DNA from 3 places in the Vibrio rarus genome. Region 2 is predicted to be linked to each of the others. Evidence: predicted binding sites of a transcription regulator. Region 2 holds the regulator's gene; each other region holds the start of a gene.
What was found. The regulator MetJ, encoded in region 2, represses methionine synthesis genes. The targets are predictions, from matches to a motif close to TTAGACNTNTANANGTCTAA.
Positions count from the first base shown of each region.

Region 1: the regulator MetJ is predicted to act here: its motif matches at 2,414-2,433, upstream of metK (methionine adenosyltransferase).
Region 3: the regulator MetJ is predicted to act here: its motif matches at 3,955-3,974, upstream of OCU56_RS11510 (MetQ/NlpA family ABC transporter substrate-binding protein).

Region 1 covers NZ_AP024900.1:2,379,173-2,386,595, forward strand. The annotation lists gene epd (erythrose-4-phosphate dehydrogenase) at 1-37, opposite strand, end outside; gene tkt (transketolase) at 172-2,166, opposite strand; gene metK (methionine adenosyltransferase) at 2,504-3,658, shown strand; gene OCU56_RS10815 (DUF2189 domain-containing protein) at 3,940-4,734, shown strand; gene OCU56_RS10820 (SprT family zinc-dependent metalloprotease) at 4,843-5,337, shown strand; gene OCU56_RS10825 (endonuclease) at 5,460-6,155, shown strand; gene rsmE (16S rRNA (uracil(1498)-N(3))-methyltransferase) at 6,250-6,981, shown strand; gene gshB (glutathione synthase) at 6,991-7,423, shown strand, end outside.
Region 2 covers NZ_AP024900.1:159,735-167,157, reverse strand. The annotation lists gene OCU56_RS00760 (bifunctional aspartate kinase/homoserine dehydrogenase II) at 1-2,109, opposite strand, end outside; gene OCU56_RS00755 (O-succinylhomoserine (thiol)-lyase) at 2,112-3,275, opposite strand; gene metJ (met regulon transcriptional regulator MetJ) at 3,461-3,778, shown strand; gene OCU56_RS00745 (malic enzyme-like NAD(P)-binding protein) at 3,873-5,138, opposite strand; gene rpmE (50S ribosomal protein L31) at 5,333-5,551, opposite strand; gene priA (primosomal protein N') at 5,850-7,423, shown strand, end outside.
Region 3 covers NZ_AP024900.1:2,529,419-2,536,841, reverse strand. The annotation lists gene OCU56_RS11525 (replicative DNA helicase) at 1-868, shown strand, start outside; gene alr (alanine racemase) at 877-1,971, shown strand; gene pgi (glucose-6-phosphate isomerase) at 2,181-3,833, shown strand; gene OCU56_RS11510 (MetQ/NlpA family ABC transporter substrate-binding protein) at 3,994-4,797, shown strand; gene dusA (tRNA dihydrouridine(20/20a) synthase DusA) at 5,005-5,985, shown strand; gene OCU56_RS11500 (TIGR04219 family outer membrane beta-barrel protein) at 6,457-7,116, shown strand; gene OCU56_RS11495 (thymidylate kinase) at 7,253-7,423, shown strand, end outside.

The sequences.
Region 1 (7,423 bases), 630 kb from region 2:
CAATGCGACCAAAGCCATTGATTGCGACTCTTAGCATACCTAACTCCAGTAAGGCTTATTATATAATGCAGCCCGAGTTTATCAGAACATATTCTGAGGGCAAAAAAAAACCAGCAGTAAACTGCTGGTTTCAATTGATTTTAAGATCTTAAACGAAATATTCTCTCGCGATTAAGCCAAAAGATCGTTTGCTGTATTCACTACATTTTCAGTAGTGAAGCCAAACATCTTGAACAATTCGCCAGCAGGTGCAGATTCACCAAATGATCTCATGCCGATGATCTTGCCACCGAAGCCAACATACTTGTACCAGAAGTCAGCGATACCCGCTTCTACAGCGATACGTTTGGTCACAGATGAAGGCAATACTGATTCGCGGTACGCTTCGTCTTGCTTATCAAATGCATCCGTTGATGGCATAGAAACAACACGTACTGCTTTGCCAGCAGCGGTCAGTTCAGCTTGCGCTGCAACAGCAAGTTCAACTTCAGAACCTGTGGCAATGATGATGAGCTCAGGAGTAGCTGCGCAATCTTTTAGCACGTAAGCGCCTTTAGCAATATCAGCAACTTGAGTTGCGTTACGCTCTTGCTGTGCAAGGTTTTGGCGAGAGAAGATAAGCGCTGTAGGCGCATCTTTACGTTCGATAGCCAATTTCCAAGCAACGGCTGACTCAACTTGGTCACATGGACGCCATGTGCTCATGTTTGGAGTCATACGTAGAGAAGCGACTTGCTCAACCGGTTGGTGCGTTGGGCCATCTTCACCTAAACCGATAGAGTCATGTGTGTAAACTTGAATGTTCTGAACTTTCATCAGAGCAGCCATACGCATTGCGTTACGCGCGTATTCCATGAACATTAGGAATGTTGCGCCGTATGGTACGAAACCACCGTGCAGAGCAATACCGTTCATGATTGCTGTCATACCAAATTCACGTACACCGTAATGGATGTAGTTACCTGAGAAGTCATTCGCTTCAAGAGACTTAGAACCAGACCACATAGTCAAGTTAGAAGGCGCAAGGTCAGCAGAACCACCCATGAATTCAGGAAGCATTTGACCAAACGCTTCTAGTGCGTTTTGTGATGCTTTACGTGATGCAATGTTAGCTGGGTTTGCTTGAAGATCAGCAATGATTTCATTTGCTTTTTCTTCCCACTGCGCTGGAAGCTCACCGTTTACACGACGTTTTAGTTCAGCAGCTTCAGCTGGGTATGCTGCCGCGTAAGCGTCAAATTTAGCATTCCAAGCGGCTTCTTTTTCAGCGCCAGATGCTTTTGCATCCCACTGTGAATAGATATCAGCCGGTACTTCGAAAGGACCGTGTTCCCAGCCAAGAGCGGCTTTAGTGGCAACGATTTCGTCAGCACCTAGTGGAGCACCGTGACAATCGTGCGTACCCGCTTTGTTTGGAGAACCAAAACCAATCACAGTTTTAGTACAAATAAGTGTTGGGCGAGGGTCTGCTTTTGCAGCAATAATAGCGGCATTGATGGCTTCGCTATCGTGACCGTCGACAGCAGGAATTACGTGCCAACCGTAAGCTTCAAAACGCTTAGGCGTATCATCAGAGAACCAGCCTTCAACTTCGCCGTCAATTGAGATGCCGTTGTCATCCCAGAAAGCAACCAGTTTGCCAAGACCTAGAGTACCCGCAAGAGAACATGCCTCGTGTGAAATACCTTCCATCAAACAGCCATCACCCATGAATACATAAGTGAAGTGGTCAACAATGTCGTGACCTTCTTTGTTAAATTGAGCTGCCAATGCTTTCTCAGCCATAGCCATACCAACAGCGTTGGTGATGCCTTGACCTAGAGGGCCGGTAGTGGTCTCAATACCCGGTGCATAACCATATTCTGGGTGACCTGGAGTTTTAGAGTGCAACTGACGGAAGTTTTTAAGGTCATCGATTGATAACTCATAACCAGTCAAATGAAGCAGAGAGTAGATCAGCATTGAGCCGTGACCATTTGACAGAATAAAACGGTCGCGATCAGCCCACTCTGGGTTTTGCGGGTTATGGTTTAAGTGACCACGCCAAAGTACTTCAGCGATGTCAGCCATACCCATTGGTGCGCCTGGGTGACCAGAGTTAGCTTGTTGAACACCATCCATGCTAAGGGCACGAATTGCATTGGCTAGATCTTTACGAGAAGACATGTCTGCTCCTGAATGCATAAGCAATTTATAAAAAAATAAGTCCTGACCCCAACAGAGGGTGTTGGGCGTCGTTATTGTCGCAAAGCGCCTCTATTACTGCAAACAGTTTCCCGAGCAAAATGACAACTATGAGAGATATATTTGTTTAACATCTCACTATCTTTGTTAAATAGTGCTGTGACCTAACGCAAACGTTTAGTTCATTTAAATCGTAAAAAAGCTTGTATTTCACACATTCAAAATTAGAATAGACGTCTAGATGTAGATACAGCTACAAAAAAGTACCATTCAAAAGGCGCCCTGAAGCGTCTTTTCTTAACGAATAAGGGAGCCCATCATGGCTAAGCACCTGTTTACTTCTGAGTCAGTATCAGAAGGCCATCCAGATAAAATCGCAGACCAAATATCAGATGCGGTTCTAGATGCAATTATTGAGCAAGACCCAAAAGCTCGCGTTGCATGTGAAACCTACGTAAAAACTGGCATGGTTATGGTAGGTGGTGAAGTGACTACCTCTGCTTGGGTTGATATCGAAGAGATCACTCGTGAAACCGTTCGTGAAATTGGTTACGTACATTCAGATATGGGCTTTGATGCCAATTCTTGTGCGGTACTAAACACTATTGGTAAACAGTCTCCAGACATTAACCAAGGTGTTGATAAGTCAGACCCTAAAGATCAAGGGGCGGGCGACCAAGGTATCATGTTTGGTTACGCTACCAACGAAACAAAAGTATTGATGCCTGCACCCATTACTTATTCTCACCTTTTAGTAGAGAAGCAAGCAGAAGTTCGCAAGAACGGCACTCTACCTTGGTTGCGTCCAGACGCTAAATCTCAAGTAACATTCCAATACGACCAAGGCAAAATTGTCGGTATTGATGCCGTTGTTCTTTCTACTCAGCACAGTGAAGAGATCTCAACAGACGATCTTCGTGAAGCGGTAATGGAAACCATCATCAAACCGGTATTGCCATCAGAGTGGTTAAATAAAGAAACTAAATTCTTTATCAACCCAACCGGTCGTTTTGTTATCGGTGGCCCAATGGGTGACTGTGGTCTTACTGGTCGTAAAATCATCGTTGATACCTACGGCGGCGCAGCTCGTCACGGTGGCGGTGCATTCTCTGGTAAAGATCCATCAAAAGTTGACCGTAGTGCAGCATACGCAGCTCGTTATGTAGCGAAGAACATCGTAGCGGCTGGCATGGCTGACCGTTGTGAAATCCAATTGTCTTACGCTATCGGTGTTGCTGATCCAACGTCTATCATGGTAGAAACTTTTGGTACTGAAAAAGTATCTCAAGAGATCATCATTGAAGCTGTACGTCAAAACTTCGACTTACGTCCATACGGCCTACAAGAGATGCTGAACCTACTGCAGCCTATCTACAAGAAAACTGCCGCATATGGTCACTTTGGTCGTGAAGAATTCCCATGGGAAGCAACGGACAAAGCCGCAATCCTTAAAGATTTCGCTGGTATCAAATAAGCCAACCTATCTCAAGGTCTCAACATCAAACCTCAGCCTTAGTGCTGAGGTTTTTTTTCGCCCCTTCCTCTTAAGGTGTTTTGTCAGAACCACTACCCACTGTAGCCGCCATCATTTCGATTAATTTTCATACAAAATTTGTATTTCATGCCATCCATGACGATAGTTACCAAGTGAACAAAATGTTAACTAGATCAAGTTTTATCAAATAACGTGGCTCAGTTTAAGGCTAGTGTGAGGTGAACGCCTCTCTGCCCTTAGACTCAATCAGGAGGATGATTATGCCTCGTACATATAATGAAGATGGCTTTCAGCAAGCATCGAAAGTAAAAGACAGTGAGTACGCAAAAACACTGCCATGCAACAAAATCACCATCAGCGACCCATTTCAATGGCTCGCTTTAGGTTTAAATGATTTTGTACGCTCCCCTATTATCAGCCTTTTTTACGGGGCATGTTTTGCCATCGCCGCCGCCGGTATTGTGGGATTGATATATCTACAAGGAAACCACTCCCATTTAGTTATCCTACCGGCTCTTATTATTTACATGCTTATCGGGCCATTCCTTGCCTTGGGTTTATACGATACTAGCTGGGCAAGAGAGCGAGGTAAGCAACCAAGCCTACTCCATTCCATGAAAGCCATTGGCCGTAACTCAACCTCACAGTGGAGCTTTGCTGTATTACTGGTGGTCGCGATGATATTTTGGATGCGAATAGCCTCTTTACTGCACGCTTTATACCCCTCTGTAGCCGGCGCCTCTATTATTGATTTTGCACCTTTTCTTATTACCGGTTCCATTGCCGGATTCATTTTAGCCAGCGTAGTATTTAGTATTTCGGTGTTCTCCATGCCTCTTATGCTAGAAAGGCGCGTGGATATTATGACCGCGATATTTTCAAGCTTTAACGCTGTGAGAAGTAATCCTGCACCTCTTTTAGTATGGGCAGGCGTAATTTGTGGTGGTGTATTAATTGGCTTTGCCACCTATGGACTCGGCATGATCATTACCATGCCCATTTTAGGCTATGGTACTTGGCACGCCTATCACGCAACCATTCAAAAGAAGCATTAATAATGCCGCTATTGTAACGCTCACCATACAGGAGAACTTAGGTTCTCCTTTTTTAGCGCTATTGATTACGTTACAGTAGCGAGGTTATTTTTATCGATTGTTTGCTGCATGAGCCCTATTCAATACCAACTCACCAAAAAAACTGCCTCACTGATTCAAGTGGCAAACGCCCATTTTCAGCGTAGTTTTCCTATGCCACAAATAGACATAGACATGCGAGGTAAAGCAGCAGGAAAAGCCTTCTTACAACTCAATATCATCAAGTTAAATAAAGTGTTGCTGGCAGAGAATCAGCAAGCCTTTTTCGATGAAGTCTTACCCCATGAACTGGCACATTTAATTACTCACCAGGTATTTGGCCGAGTAAGGCCACACGGTAAAGAGTGGCAATATGTTATGAGCAAGGTGTTTGCTATTAAGCCAGAGCGGACGCACTCTATGGATGTCACCTCCGTTCAAGGAAAGACCTTTGAGTATCAATGCGGTTGTCGCACCTACCCTCTTACTATTCGTCGCCATAACAAAGTGATTCGTGGTGACAGTCACTATAGTTGTCGCAATTGTGGAACTGAATTGAGCTTTACCGGAAAGCAACTTAGCTAACAATATTCAGCGCCCAATCCCTCCCCAAATACCCTCTCATACTCAACCAGACGCAATCTGGTCAAGAGGGGGAATTAGCGGTATCCTCTTCGCTGTTTTTCAGCTATCACGATATATTACCCTTGAAACGTTCATTTTTTCTTATTATCAGTCTAGTACTCATCTCTGTTGCTGCGCACGCAAAGCCTCACTCTTTTTATCGTTCTAAAAAACTAGCTATCGGCATCTATAAGCAGCACCCTGAAACCTTTTACTGTGGCTGTAAAATTGACTGGCATGGTAAAAAAGGTACACCACAACTCTCTAACTGTGGTTATCAAGTACGTAAGCAACAACGTCGTGCCAATCGCATCGAATGGGAACACATTGTCCCTGCAGCGCAACTTGGTAAGCTAAGACAGTGCTGGCAAAAAGGCGGGCGCGCCAACTGCACTAAGAGCGATCCTGTATATAAAGAAATGGAAGCAGATCTGCACAATTTAGTGCCAGCCATAGGTGAAGTAAACGGCGACCGCTCTAATTACGAATTTTCACAATGGAACGGTATGCACGGTGTCAGCTATGGGCAGTGTAAAATGCAAATCAGCTTTAAAGACGATAAAGCCATGCCTCCTGTATACGCGCGTGGGGCAATTGCACGCACCTACCTATACATGAAACAACACTACCCAATCACACTGTCATCACAGCAAATCAAGCTAATGAATGCTTGGAACAAAAGCTACGCCGTGACCGATTGGGAATGCCAAAGAAACCAAATAATCAATAAAATCCAAGGAAACTCCAACCCATTTGTTGCGCAAAAATGTAAACAGTAGAAAATCGTACCAAGCAGACTGAGCCACACCTCTTGTTATTTGCTACCATAGCAACCATATTTAGTTAGTTCAGTCAGTTACAGGTACGATTTAAATGCGCATCCCTAGGATATACCATCCTGAATCTTTGTCTTCAGCCACTCACGTTCAGCTATGCGACGATGCCGCAGGGCATATCGGGCGTGTATTACGAATGCAGGTAGGCCAAGCGGTTTGCCTGTTTGATGGAAGCAACGTCGAATATTCCGCAGTCATCACTGAGGTCTCCAAAAAGAACGTTGCCGTTGAGATACAAGAATCAATACACAACAACCTTGAATCCCCATTAGATATTCACTTAGGCCAAGTGGTCTCCCGTGGCGATAAAATGGAATTCACCATTCAAAAATCAGTGGAGTTGGGAGTGAACACCATCACCCCTCTTATCTCTGAACGTTGTGGGGTAAAACTCGACCCTAAACGCTTTGAAAAGAAATTAATCCAGTGGCAAAAAATCGCCATCGCAGCGTGTGAGCAAAGCGGTCGCAATAGCGTGCCTGTTATCAGACCTATCATGCAACTTGAACAGTGGTGTAGCGAAGAATATCAAGGGCTGAAGCTCAACCTTCACCCAAGAGCGCCCTACTCCATCAACACCCTGCCCCAACCAATAACACAAGTTAAGTTATTAATTGGTCCCGAAGGTGGACTTTCTGATCCAGAAATTCACATGACCACGGACTATAACTTTGCACAAACCTTGTTAGGCCCACGTGTATTACGAACCGAAACAGCGGCACTAACAGCCATTACCGCACTGCAAGTTCGCTTCGGCGATCTTGGCTAGGAGAGATGAATGATTAAGATCGGTATAGTGATGGACCCTATTTCGTCCATCAACATTAAAAAAGATTCAAGCTTTGCCATGCTACTTGAGGCGCAAAGCCGTGGTTATGAAATCCACTATATGGAAATGAATGATCTTCACCTAGATCAAGGTGTGGCGGTGGCAGATACTAAAACACTAAAAATTGAAAAGAACCCTGACAATTGGTTCGAGTTTCTATCTGAGCAAACCATCAGACTCTCCGATCTTGATGCGGTACTGATGCGCAAAGATCCTCCATTTGATACCGAGTATATCTACGCTACTTATATTCTGGAGCGTGCGGAAGTGGAAGGAACTCTAATCGTCAACAAACCGCAAAGCCTGCGTGATTGTAACGAAAAGCTCTACACCGCATGGTTTGCCGATATGACGCCGACCACCATAGTGACTCGTAAAGCAG
Region 2 (7,423 bases):
GAAATCATCCACTGATAATTTTAGTAGACTTTCTGGCACTAGCGACTCTACTTTGACACTTTCAGGCTCAAGATCTAATCCCGATTCACGCGCTAAAATCACTAATTTTCGCATCACATCCGTGCCATCCAGATCCGATCTTGGATCCGGCTCTGTCAAACCTTGTTGCCATGCAAGATCGACCAACTCACTAAATGGAATTGACCCATCATATTGTTGGAATAGCCATGATAAGGTTCCCGAAAAAATACCAGAGATAGCCACAATTTCATCACCGCTCTCGCGCAAGTCACGCACAGTATGGTTGACGGGTAATCCAGCACCTACGGTGGCGTTATATAGCCAATGACGTCCTGTTTTAGCAAACACATCCTGTACTTGGTGATAAGACTCACTTGGCGCAGAACCGGCTAATTTATTTGCAGAGATAAGATGCATGCCATGTTCTGCAAACTCTAAATACCGGTCAGAGACCACTTGACTAGCCGTCACATCCAGCACAACGATTTCGTCATAACTGGATTGTCGTCTAATTAGTGCCAGCCAGTCTTGATCAGCAGTGACCGCTTCATCAGCAAAACGATCGCTCACTAAGTTAGGATCAATCCCCTTCTCATCAAACCAATAACGATCACTGGCGACAACAGCAATAAGGTTAAAACTCATACCTCTGCGCTTTTCTAGCTCACTTTTTTGCTTGGCAAATAATTCAATCCAATTTGAACCAATGTTCCCTTTACCACACAATACAATTCCCACGCGCTTTTGTGCTTGGAAAAGCTGTTTGTGTAATCGATCCAGTAAATGAGGCATCTCAGTGGTTTTTACTACGGCAATTAAGCTAAGTTCAGAGTCTGTTTCAAACATGAATTCCACAGAAACTTTTTTCAGTGTTTGATAAAAACCAAAGCAATGATTGGCATTGTTGGTTACACCTGCACCCACAGCTGCAATTAACGATAATCCAGATTTTACCGTTACATTGATGTCTAGAGGCGATGCTTCAATGCACTCTAAGGCACCAGCTAATAATTCGCTGGTGTAGGCCAAGCGTAAACAATCGTTATCTGATTGCGTTTCATAGGCCAGTGGTGCCAATTGCGCTTTATTTAATAACGCCAGTACTTGTGGCTCTAAGCGCTCAAAGTCATGACCACTACCTAAGGTAAGTTCAATCAGGTTGACCTCATCAAGAGACGTCACTATTTTTGCACCTCGGCCTGAGGCCAATACACGCTCAATGCGAGTAGAGCCCGACTCCGGTTGATGGCTACAACGAAGCTCCATATCCATTGTGCTCTGCGCCACCGGTTGTAAAGTACGGCTGTGCAATACAGGAGCGGCTAAGCGAGCCAATTCACTTGCTTCATCTAAACGCAACAAAGGCAATAGACAAGCATCGCCCACAATTCTTGGGTCGGCGCTATATACCCCAGCTACATCACTCCAGATAGTGACTTTAGCCACTTCGGCCAAGGCACCTACAATCGTTGCTGAGTAGTCCGAGCCATTACGACCCAACAGCACGGTTTCCCCTTGTTGGTTTTGCGCCATAAACCCAGTGATAACCAAGCGTTGATGTGGATGCTGAGCAACGATGGACTTTGCCAATGGCCAAGATAGAGCTCGGTCAATTTCTGGCTGAGTACCGATTTCCGCACGTAAGAAATCACGAGAGTCGATAGCCACACTCGCCATATCACGCTCACTAAGTAACGCGGCGAGAAGACGTGAAGACCATACTTCACCATGACCAAGCACGGATGATTTTTGTGCTTCCGTTAATGGAGCATTTAAAGCGCTTAAGGCTGTAAATTCATCGTTCAATACGTCTTGTAGTTTTTGTGCTTTTTCTGATGGAAGCAGTTCAATAATTAATTGATTCTGATAACTACGCAATTCAAGCAATATTTCATGGGCAATGCGTCCATCTTTTTCCAAAGCCTCAAGCCAGCGTAATAAGTTGTTCGTCGTAGAACCGGCTGCTGAAACAATCACTAAGTCACCCACATTGGAGTACTCAGATAAGATGTTTACGACGCGATCAAAACACTCAGCACTGGCAAGGCTACTACCGCCAAACTTATGTAATTGCTTTTGGTTAGCCATTATTATTCCTCTATTAAATCAAATGCTTGAACAAGATCATCAATTAAATCACTTGAGTCTTCTAATCCCACAGATAAACGTAATAACTGGTGAGAAATTCCGGCTTGCGCTAGAGCTTCTTCGCCCATGGCTCTATGCGTCATGGTAGCTGGGTGGCAAATCAAGCTTTCAACACCCCCCAATGATTCTGCTAATGAAAACAGTTTTAAGGCACCAACAAATTCCTTTAACTGCTCCATAGTACCCTCAAGTTCAAAACTCAACATACTACCAAAGCCTGATTGCTGACGCTGGGCAATATCATGCCCAGGATGCTCTGGTAAGCTTGGGTGATAAATTTTCTTAACCCGTTTTTGTGACTGAAGATAGGTCAATATTTGTTGGGAACTCTCTTCATGGGCACGCATGCGTACACCTAAAGTACGCAACCCTCTAAGCGTTAAATAACTATCAAAAGGGGTTCCCGTAGCGCCAATGCAATTTCCCCACCACGCTAATTCTTCCGCATGCTGCTCTGTTTTGGTAATGACCACCCCACCAATGACATCCGAATGGCCATTAATGTATTTCGTGGTTGAGTGAATAACAAAGTCCGCCCCAAGCTCTAATGGCTTTTGGAAGATGGGCGTCAAGAATGTGTTATCTACGGCCACTAGCGCCCCAACCTCGGTCGCTTGTGCACATACTTTTTGAATATCAACCACTCGTACTAACGGGTTAGATGGTGTTTCAATAAGAATCAATTTCGGTTTTTTCGCGATGGCTTTTGCCAATGCCACTTCATCTGATTGATCAATAAACTCAACCTTAAAATCCCCTTTCTGTGCTCGGGTATTAAAAAGGCGATAAGTACCACCATAGCAATCATGAGGGGCAATAATCAGGTCATCGGAACCTAAGAACGCCGATACCCATAAATTCAGTGCTGACGTTCCACAGTTAGTTATGACAGCACCTTTACCGGACTCTAACTCATACAGTGCCGTTTCAAGCAATCCTCTATTAGGATTCCCTGAACGGGTATAATCATACTGCGGTACATCTCCGAAAGAAGGGAAGCCATAGTTAGTGGACAGATAAATAGGGGGAACAACAGCATGATATTGAGTGTCGGACTCGATACCGGTGCGGACGGCGATCGTCGATGACTTATGTTTACTGCTCATCTTCTGGTCTTTTCCTTTGACAATGGTGGTTGGTATTGGATGCCAATCAAATTAATCTGCTTATAGCCTACCCCGATCAGATTAAGACATCAACACATCTAGACGTCTAAATGCCTTTACATATAGCAGTAAACATCGCTAGAATTAGTTATTAACTCTTATATATTAAGCAATAAAGGTTCCCAATGGCAGACTGGAATGGCGAATACATCAGCCCATATGCTGAACACGGTAAAAAAAGCACTCAAGTAAAAAAGATCACTGTGTCTATTCCGCTTAAAGTTCTTAAAATTCTTACGGATGAACGTACACGCCGTCAGGTAAATAACTTGCGCCATGCAACCAATAGCGAATTACTTTGTGAAGCATTCCTACATGCTTATACAGGTCAACCGCTACCAACGGATGAAGACTTAAGAAAAGACTGTCCGGATGAGATCCCTGTAGAAGCAAAAAAAATCATGTCTGATTTGGGCATTGAGCTCGAAGTATTCGATGATTAATCAATTTTGGCCGTTACCCAGCCAACGATAAACATAAAAAAGGGGATGAGAGTTAAATCACTCTCATCCCCTTTTTGTCTATATATACAAAAAGCTACTTCTCTTGCATATATCCTTCAGGAAGATCTATTCGTGCGACACCAGACTGCACAGCCGCTTCGGCGACGGCTCTCGCTACACGCGGTAATAAACGTGGATCCATCGGCTTCGGTATAATATATCCCTTACCAAACTCTAATGAGTCCACTCCTGCAGCTGCCAATACTTCGTCAGGCACTGGCTCTTTTACCAACTGGCGAATGGCTTCTACTGCGGCCAATTTCATTTCTATATTGATTTCACTGGCTCTCACATCTAAGGCCCCACGGAAAATAAACGGGAAACATAGGACGTTATTGACCTGATTTGGGTAATCAGAACGCCCAGTACCCATAATAAGATCAGTACGTACCTGATGAGCTAGTTCAGGCTTTATTTCCGGATCTGGGTTAGAACAAGCAAATACAACCGGCTTATCGCTCATTAATGCTAATGCTTCTGCAGCCAATAAGTCTGGGCCAGATACCCCAAGAAACAGATCGGCACCTTCGATAACATCTTCTAAAGTGCGTTTATCTGTGTTGTTAGCAAATAGCTGTTTATATTCATTTAAGTCATCACGGCGTGTGTGTATCACCCCTTTACGGTCAAGCATGTAAATCTTTTCGCGTTGAGCACCACATTTGATCAATAACTCCATACAAGCAACCGCTGCCGCCCCTGCCCCTAAACAGACAATGGTAGAATCACACAATTGTTTACCTTGTAGCTCAATGGCATTGAGCATTCCTGCTGCCGTGACGATTGCGGTGCCATGTTGGTCATCATGAAATACCGGAACATCACAGCGCTCGATCAAGCGACGTTCAATTTCAAAACAATCCGGAGCTTTAATATCTTCGAGGTTAATACCACCAAATGTGTCAGCAATAGCCGCCACAGTATCAACAAACTCATCAATGGTACGATGCTTAACTTCAATGTCGATAGAATCTAACCCAGCAAAACGTTTAAATAATAATGCCTTGCCTTCCATGACGGGTTTCGATGCCATAGGCCCTAAGTTACCCAAACCTAATATCGCTGTGCCATTAGAAATAACAGCCACTGTGTTTCCTTTGCCGGTGTACCGGTAAACGTTATCAACATTCTGTGCAATTTCACGAACAGGTTCTGCAACGCCAGGGCTGTATGCTAAAGCAAGGTCATGAACAGTATCAGCAGGAGTGGTGAGTTCGACAGCAATCTTTCCTGGTTTAGGAAACTCGTGGTAATCGAGGGCTTGTTGACGAAAATCGTTGATAACTTGGTCATCTGACATGGAAAAGAATTCCTTAAAAAGTAGCAAGATAATAAAGAGAGGTAAGTGTAAATAAAAGTAGAGGAATGTGCTACACGGTGATTAAGGTTCTGTACTGGAATTGTAGTAAATATTAGCTCAATCTAGCCAGTGAGATACTGGTAAGATCAAAAAAGGCCGCCTAAGCGACCTTTTTTATTTCTTTGCTACTAAGATTATTTCTTAGAAGAAAGAGCACCGAAACGCTTGTTAAAGCGATCTACACGGCCGCCAGTATCAACGATACGTTGCTTACCAGTGTAGAACGGGTGACATTTGTCACATACGTCTAGGTGGATAGATTCTTTAGCTAGAGTTGAGTTGAACTCAAAAGTGTTGCCACAAGAACAATTTGCAGTAACAGATTTGTACTCAGGATGGATACCTGCTTTCATGGGAAAACCTCATTTATAGGCCGTGTCGCTATCCAGTTCTATGCTGAACACCACACGTAGTTTCTAACAGTGACACCGATTAATTCAGTATCTTCAAGGCGCAGTATAGTAATGAATTCGTCTAGTATGATCAACACATTTGTCCCTTTTTTCGCCACTTTTTTCTGCGCCTATCTTGCCCTATTAATAAAGAGGACCTTATAGAGCCGAGCTAGGTTCATTTATCGTAATTTTATCGGCTTTTTTCTAGTATTATCATGACTGCCAATTTTGATTATGAAAACTTCAAAGAGATCCCATGCGACCAACCATTGCCAGAGTTGCTTTACCTGTCCCTCTGGATAAAGAGTTTGAATATACTATTCCGTCCCACCTCTTCCCCGTTGTTGGTGTTCGCGTGTGGGTGCCATTTGGGCCTAAAAAACTATTAGGGGTCATTACCGCTCTTACTCATCAATCAGAATACGATATCAATAAACTGAAGCCATTGAACTCCGTCTTGGATTTCGAACCTATTTGGCCAGAAAAACTGTATAAATTAATTTATTGGAGCAGCCGTTTTTATCAACACCCACTCGGTGATACCTTAAATGGTGCTATGCCTGGGGCCCTACGAAAAGGCAAACCCGCTCAAAAACAAGCACAAAAATCTTGGACTATTACTCACCAAGGGCGCGATCAGCTCATGCAAGGTTTTGGCCGCGCGGTGCAACAAGCAAAAGTAATGCATGCATTACAAGATGGCAGTTTGTCGCATAATGAACTGCTCAATCTTGAGATACCCAGCTCTGTCCTCAAAACCCTAGAGCAAAAACAGTGGATAACCTCCTCTGAAGTGGTTGAGATTAATAATCAGTGGCAAGAGGTACGCGTCAATGCCCAAGATAAACGAGAGCTTAATCACGAGCAGATGCTGGCTGTGGTTACCGTTAATCATGTAGAAGGTTATGAGTGTGCCCTACTCGATGGCGTCACGGGATCAGGCAAAACAGAGGTATACCTGCAATTAATTGAAGCCATTGTTAATCAAGGCAAACAAGCTTTAGTGCTGGTTCCTGAAATTGGCTTAACGCCACAAACCATCAATCGCTTTAAACGCCGCTTTAATGTGCCTATAGCGACTATTCATTCAGCTTTAAACGATACTGAGCGCTTAAATGCTTGGTTAGAAGCAAAAAACAAAGAGTGTGGCATTGTTATCGGCACACGATCCGCTCTACTGACTCCTTTTGCTGATCTCGGTATCATCATAGTCGACGAAGAGCATGACTCGTCTTATAAACAACAAGATAGCTTGCGCTATCACGCCCGTGACATGGCCATCATGAGAGCCCATTCTGAAGCGATCCCCATCGTACTTGGCTCTGCCACACCGTCATTAGAAACTCTCAATAACGCTCTCTGTGGAAAATATCTGCATCTCAAGCTAACCGAACGGGCCGGCGGGGCTCTACCGGCAAAAAACAGCGTCATTGACGTGAAAGGCTTGTATTTAGAAAGCGGACTCAGCGCCCCCTTAATTGCACAAATGCGCAAACATTTGCAACAAGGCAATCAAGTGATGCTGTTTTTAAATCGTCGTGGATTTTCTCCGGCAATGATGTGCCATGAATGTGGCTGGATTGCCGAATGTCACCGCTGTGATGCTTACTATACCTTCCATCAAGGCAGCAGTGAGATGCGTTGCCACCACTGCGGCTCGCAAAAGCCTGTCGTGCATCAGTGCCAAAGTTGTGGCTCCACTCACTTAGTCACTGTTGGTGTGGGTACAGAGCAGCTAGAAACGCATTTAGATGATCTATTTCCTGAGTTTAAAACCATACGTATTGACAGAGACAACACTCGTCGTAAGGGGAGCCTTGAAGCGGCTTT
Region 3 (7,423 bases), 480 kb from region 2:
CTTAGAGAAAACACTCGAACGTATCGAAACCTTATATAAAACGCCACAAGATGGTGTGACCGGTGTGGACTCTGGCTTTAATGACTTAAATAAAAAAACCGCAGGTTTACAGCCTTCCGATTTGATTATTGTGGCTGCTCGTCCATCAATGGGTAAAACCACCTTTGCCATGAACTTGTGTGAAAACGCCGCGATGGAATCGGACAAGCCGGTGTTAATCTTCTCTTTAGAGATGCCCTCAGAACAGATAATGATGAGGATGTTGGCATCATTATCACGGGTAGATCAAACCAAAATTCGTACAGGGCAACTGGACGATGAAGATTGGGCGCGTATTTCTTCTACTATGGGCGTATTGATGCAGAAGAAGAACATGTTTATTGATGACAGCTCAGGTTTAACGCCTACCGAGCTGAGATCTCGTGCTCGACGTATTGCCCGAGATAATGGTGGGCTAAGCCTGATCATGGTTGATTACTTGCAGTTGATGCGCGTTCCTGGGATGCAAGATAATCGTACTTTGGAGATCTCAGAAATCTCTCGCTCTTTAAAAGCCTTAGCCAAAGAATTGAATGTGCCGGTTGTTGCACTTTCACAGCTTAACCGTTCATTGGAGCAACGAGCTGACAAACGTCCAATTAACTCTGATCTTCGTGAATCAGGAGCGATAGAGCAGGATGCGGATTTGATCATGTTTATCTATCGTGATGAGGTCTATAACCCTGACAGTGCCATGAAGGGAACGGCAGAAATTATTCTTGGTAAACAACGTAATGGTCCTATTGGTTCTGTTCGCTTAACTTTCCAAGGGCAGTTTTCCCGGTTTGATAACTATGCTGGACCTGCATTTGATTATGATGATGAGTAAGAATTAATATGAGTAGATTGAAAGCCGCTATAGCATCCATCAACACAGATGCGTTACGTCATAATATTAAGCTAGTCCATCAGCAAGCACCGAACAGTCGTTTGCTGGCCGTGGTAAAAGCAAATGGATATGGTCATGGCTTACTGAAAGTCGCCAAACATGCTGAAGATGCGGATGCTTTTGGTGTTGCCAGAGTAGAAGAGGCATTACAACTTCGAGCGGGAGGCATTGTTAAGCCTATTTTATTGCTGGAAGGTTTTTACTCTGATAGTGATTTACCGATATTAGTCACCAATAACATTCAAACGGTTGTTCACTGCGAAGAACAGTTAGTTGCTTTAGAGCAAGCTGAACTTGAAAATCCGGTTGTTGTTTGGCTGAAAATGGACACGGGAATGCACCGTTTAGGTGTGCGCCCAGAGCGCTACGATGAATATATTCAACGACTTCATCAGTGTAAAAATGTTGCGCATCCTTTGCGTTATATCAGTCATTTTGGCTGTGCTGATGAGCGTGATAACCCAGTAACAGCCCAGCAAATTGAGCTTTTTAAAGCCACGACTGAAAATTGTGAAGGCGAGCGCTCACTGGCCGCCTCGGCGGGAATACTTGCTCATAGTGACAGTCATTTTGATTGGGTGCGTCCAGGTATTATTATGTATGGCGTTTCGCCTTTTGGTGATAATAACGCGCAGCAACTGGGTTATCGCCCAGTCATGACCTTAAGCTCTCACTTAATTGCTGTGAATGACCTCAAAGCAGGGGAAAGCATTGGCTATGGAGCCAACTGGACCTGCGAGCGAGATACTAAGATTGGCGTTATCGCCGTGGGTTATGGTGACGGTTATCCTAGAATGGCGCCCAATGGAACACCGGTATTGGTGAATGGTCGTAAAGTGCCGTTAGCAGGGAGAGTATCTATGGATATGCTTACGGTCGATTTAGGTCCAGATGCGACTGATAGCGTGGGTGACACGGCAGTATTATGGGGTGAGTCTTTGCCAGTGGAGGAGGTCGCACAATGCGTTGGCACAATCGCATACGAATTAGTGACTAAGCTGACATCTAGGGTTATACCTGTTTACATTAAAGACCATATTTAGCGCATAAACTGTGAAGCAACTCTACAATTGCGCGAAATACATCAGTGATAATCCCAAATCCAAGCCATAACAGGCTAAATTAGAAATATTATTTAGATGAAGGCTCATATTGCCTTCATCAACGTCAGAATCAGGGGTGTTTAATTGTTAGGGTAGGCTTTCTACCTTAGGTTAAGCACAACGTAAAATTAAAATAATGGGAACTCATAATGTTGAAAAACATCAATCCAACGCATACTGATGCTTGGAAAGCCTTAACCGCTCATTTTGAATCAGCGCAAGATATGCAGATGAAAGATCTCTTTGCACAAGATGCACAGCGTTTTACTCATTTCTCTAAAGCATTTGGCGATGACATCTTAGTTGACTATTCCAAGAACTTAGTCAACAAAGAAACAATGAAGCATCTGTTTGATTTGGCTAAACAAACAGAACTTAAGTCTGCAATCGATGCCATGTTCTCTGGCGAAGCAATTAATAAGACAGAAGGTCGTTCGGTACTGCATACGGCTTTACGTAACCGCAGCAACACTCCGGTTATCGTTGACGGTGAAGACGTGATGCCAGCGGTTAATGCTGTGCTTGAAAAGATCAAATCATTCACTGAGCGCGTTATCGGTGGTGAGTGGCAAGGGTATACAGGTAAAGCTATTACTGATGTTGTGAACATTGGTATCGGTGGTTCAGATCTTGGTCCATATATGGTGACTGAGGCACTTTCTCCTTATAAAAACCACCTCAACCTACACTTTGTTTCTAATGTTGATGGCACTCATATTGCAGAAACATTAAAGAAAGTGAACCCAGAAACAACGCTTTTCTTGGTGGCATCTAAAACATTTACTACACAAGAAACAATGACCAACGCACACAGTGCTCGCGATTGGTTCCTAGCAGAAGCGCAAGATGAAGCGCACGTAGCGAAACATTTTGCCGCGTTATCTACCAATGCCGATGCGGTTTCTGAGTTTGGTATTGATACTGCAAACATGTTTGAATTCTGGGATTGGGTTGGTGGTCGCTATTCTTTATGGTCAGCCATCGGTCTTTCTATTGCTTTGGGCGTGGGTTATGACAACTTCATTGAGTTGCTAGCGGGCGCGCATGATATGGATAACCATTTCAAATCAACTGAACTTGAGAATAACATCCCAACCATTCTAGCGCTTATTGGTATTTGGTATAACAACTTCCATGGTTCAGAGTCAGAAACCATACTTCCATACGATCAATACATGCACCGTTTTGCCGCGTACTTCCAGCAAGGCAATATGGAATCAAACGGTAAATACACTGACCGTAATGGCGATGCTGTGGACTACCAAACAGGCCCAATTATTTGGGGCGAGCCGGGTACAAACGGTCAACACGCTTTCTATCAGTTGATTCACCAAGGTACAAAGCTGATTCCTTGTGACTTTATCGCTCCAGCGAACAGCCACAACCCAACGGGCGATCATCATCAAAAACTAATGTCTAACTTCTTTGCTCAAACAGAAGCACTAGCCTTTGGTAAATCTCGTGAAGTAGTCGAAGCCGAATTAGTTGCTGCGGGTAAATCTGCGCAAGAAATTGCCGAACTGGCACCGTTTAAAGTGTTTGAAGGTAACCGTCCAACTAACTCCATCTTAGTGAAGCAAATTACGCCTCGCACTTTAGGCAACCTTATTGCGATGTACGAACATAAGATCTTTGTACAAGGTGTTATTTGGAATATCTTTACTTTTGATCAGTGGGGCGTAGAGCTTGGCAAACAGTTAGCAAGCCAAATTTTACCTGAGCTGGCTGATAACCAAACTGTGGACTCTCATGATAGTTCAACCAATGGTTTGATTAATGCGTTTAAACAATTGCGTGGCTAATACCTAAAACGTTAATTTGTGATCAAGGTCAGCCAAGTGCTGACCTTTTTTGTATCTATAACTTCTCAAAAAAGTGTATTGAGCAGAGTTGCAATCCAATAAGATAAGCGTATATTGAGTTTTGGATGGCTAGAAGTCTAAAATACCTTATGGAGTGAAGATGAAAGGAATAAAACAGTTAATCAATTTGCTATTTATCTCAGTGTTGGCACTAGGCTTAACAGCTTGTGGTAAAGAAGAAGCAAAAGTTATCAAAATTGGTGCAACTGTAGGGCCTCATGCTCAAGTGGTAGAAGCCGTTGCGAAACAGGCCGCCAAGCAGGGAATTAAGATTGAAGTGGTGCAATTTTCTGACTACATTACCCCAAATGCGGCTCTAGAAGATGGCAGTATTGACTTAAACAGTTACCAGCATCAGCCGTTTTTAGATAACTACAATGAAGGGCACGGCTCGCATTTAGTTTCTATTGGACGCTCAATATTAATGCGTATGGGTATTTACTCTAATAAATACTCTTCTGTAGACGCATTGCCAAACAATGCTCGAGTAGCTATTCCTAATGATCCTACTAATGGTGGACGCGGTTTACTGCTATTGGAACAGGCTAAACTCATTACCCTTAAACCTGGGGTAGGCTCGAAAGCGACGCTAAAAGATGTCATTGCTAACCCTAAGCATTTTGAGTTCGTTGAAGTGGATGCTGCACAATTACCTCGTTCTCTAGATGACGTAGACGCTGCTGCTATTACCATGAACTACGTGATGTCTGCAGGTTTAGATCCTAAAAAGCAAGGTATCTACTTAGAAGCAAAAGACGCCCCTCTTGCCGTGATGGTGATTGCCGCTAAAGAAGATCAAAAGAACAACCCTGACTATCAGAAGGTAGTGAAAATTTTCCAATCTCAAGCGACACGTGATTTTTTACAGAAAACCTTTAAAGGCACCATTGAACCTGCATTCTAAATGAATACAGAAATAGCTGACAAAGGCCATTTGGATAATATCTAAATGGCCTTTGTTGTATATAGGCAAAGTCTATGATTGATGAAGATTCAGCCAAGCCGTATAATCCGCCGTTCAAAGTTGAGATGAGAGTCATCTCAACTTAAGCATCATGAACATAATCATCATTGCGTTTCGTGTTGTACGGTTCAATATAAGGTCTTAACTATGCACTCATCATCTCGCTTATCTGTCGCCCCAATGCTCGATTGGACAGATCGTCATTGTCGCTACTTTCATCGTCTGCTATCACAGAACACTCTTTTGTATACAGAGATGGTGACGACAGGTGCCATCATTCATGGTAAAGGTGATTTTTTACGTTTTAGCGAGCAAGAACATCCCATTGCTTTGCAGCTCGGTGGTTCTAACGCTAAAGACCTTGCCCATTGTGCCAAGTTGGCGCAGGAACGTGGTTATGATGAAGTTAACCTAAATGTTGGCTGTCCTTCTGACCGAGTACAAAACGGTCGCTTTGGTGCCTGTTTGATGGCCGATCCTCAATTGGTGGCGGATTGTGTTGCTGAGATGAAATCCGTAGTTGATATTCCAGTAACAGTAAAAACGCGTATTGGTATTGATGAACAAGACTCTTATGAATTCTTAACTGATTTTATTTCAACCGTTCATGAAAAAGGCGGTTGTGAGCACTTTACTATCCACGCACGTAAAGCATGGTTAAGTGGCCTTAGCCCTAAAGAGAATCGCGAAATCCCACCATTGGACTATCCTCGCGCCTACCAAATCAAGAAAGATTTTCCACATCTAGATATCGGAGTTAATGGTGGTGTTAAAACAATCGATGAAACCCTTGAGCATCTAAAATATCTTGATGGTGTGATGATTGGGCGAGAGGCGTACCAGAATCCTTATTTATTGGCTGAGGTGGATCAGCTTATTTTTGGTCAAGATAAACCCATTATTAAACGCAGTGAAGTGGTTGAGTTGATGTACCCGTATATTGAACAACAACTATCTGATGGTGCCTATCTAGGGCACATCACCCGTCATATGCTCGGGTTATTCCAAAGTATGCCTGGAGCGCGTCAATGGCGACGTTACATTAGTGAAAATGCTCATAAACCTGGCTCTGGCATTGAGGTGGTCGAAGCTGCTCTGGCTAAAATCCCTAAAGAGTTAGGAGTGTAGTAATAACCATCAATTGGTTATTTTTACTAAATTGAGCGAACGCTATCATCCCTTGTCAATATCAAGGGATTTTTATTTTATTTTATCAAATAGTTACATAGCTCAGAGCTTTGGCAAGATAATTGCTTTATGTTTGCCTAAAGATAAAGATTTGCTGTGATAGAAATAGGTTTGTTTGGGAGTCACTATGTTAGGTTTCTTATTGTTTTTTTTAGCACTGGGCGTGTTTTTCTATGTAGTTTTCATGATCTGTGGTTTTTTCGTGTCCATTTTCGGGGTGCTTATACTGGGTTTTATTGTGATAAGCATAGCTTTTAACTTCCTTCCTTATGTTTTAGTTGGTCTTGCCGTATATGGGGCAATTAAGTATATCCAGACTTGTTCATAGTGTTAGTTATTGATTTAACTAAAATCTATCTATGCTAGTATTTGCATATAAAATGATAAATCTAGCATCTTTAGGAGTAGTGGATGAACAGGTACACCTTAATTGCTGTTGTGGGAGTCGGTGCATTAACCAGTTCTTGGTCAGTACAAGCGAAAGTGCTAGAACCGGGTATCCACGCTAAAGTCTCCGCAGATATGTTTTGGGGTAGCAGCAAAATACGAGAAATTCGCTTACAAGACGATGAATTGCCTGTTCTCTCGGCACAAATCGAACATGACGTGCCTTACCTGCCTAATTTTAGAATCCGTTATACGGGTTTAGATACCACTTCCCTTAAACACGACAAATTTGACTATACTTTCTATTATCGCCCGTTAAGAACGGAAAATATGGAGTTGGATGCTGGCTTTACACTAACAGATTATAGAGATAGCTTGTTTTATGATCAGGAAACAAACTCAACTATAGACTTTGATGGTGTCATTTTTAGTTGGTATGCCAATGCACTGATTCAAGTACCGAACACCAATTTTGCTGTCATTGGCGAGTTTGACTTTGGCGAAACAGATAAGCTTAAATCTGCCGATCTCACCGCAGGTATGCAATACAGTATTGAGTTTTCTGCAACGGATGTGATACTGCGTGGGGGCTATAGAGTACTAGATTATACGTTTAAGGACGTGGACAGTAAGGCCTATGGATTCGTTGATGGCTGGTTTGTCGGGGCCCAAGTCGCTTTTTAGCTGAGGTGATCTATTGGTATCAAGGGGGAATAACCACATTGGGTGCAATTGACTAAGCCAATTGATAGTTGTTCTCAATTCGCATTTTTACAGGTTTGGTCCATCCTTAATAGAGGTTGATGGGAGCATACTGTATATGACAATTAATGAACTTCGAGTCTTGTACCGCTCAGAGCGTTTAGTTGAAGCCATTGTAGAGCAGGCCGATCAGGGTGGCTTATGGGTGGTGGAATTTAGAGATAGCCATGGTGGTATACTGGCTTTAACTGATCCTCAAGGTGAACAACGCCATTATAGCGACATTAAT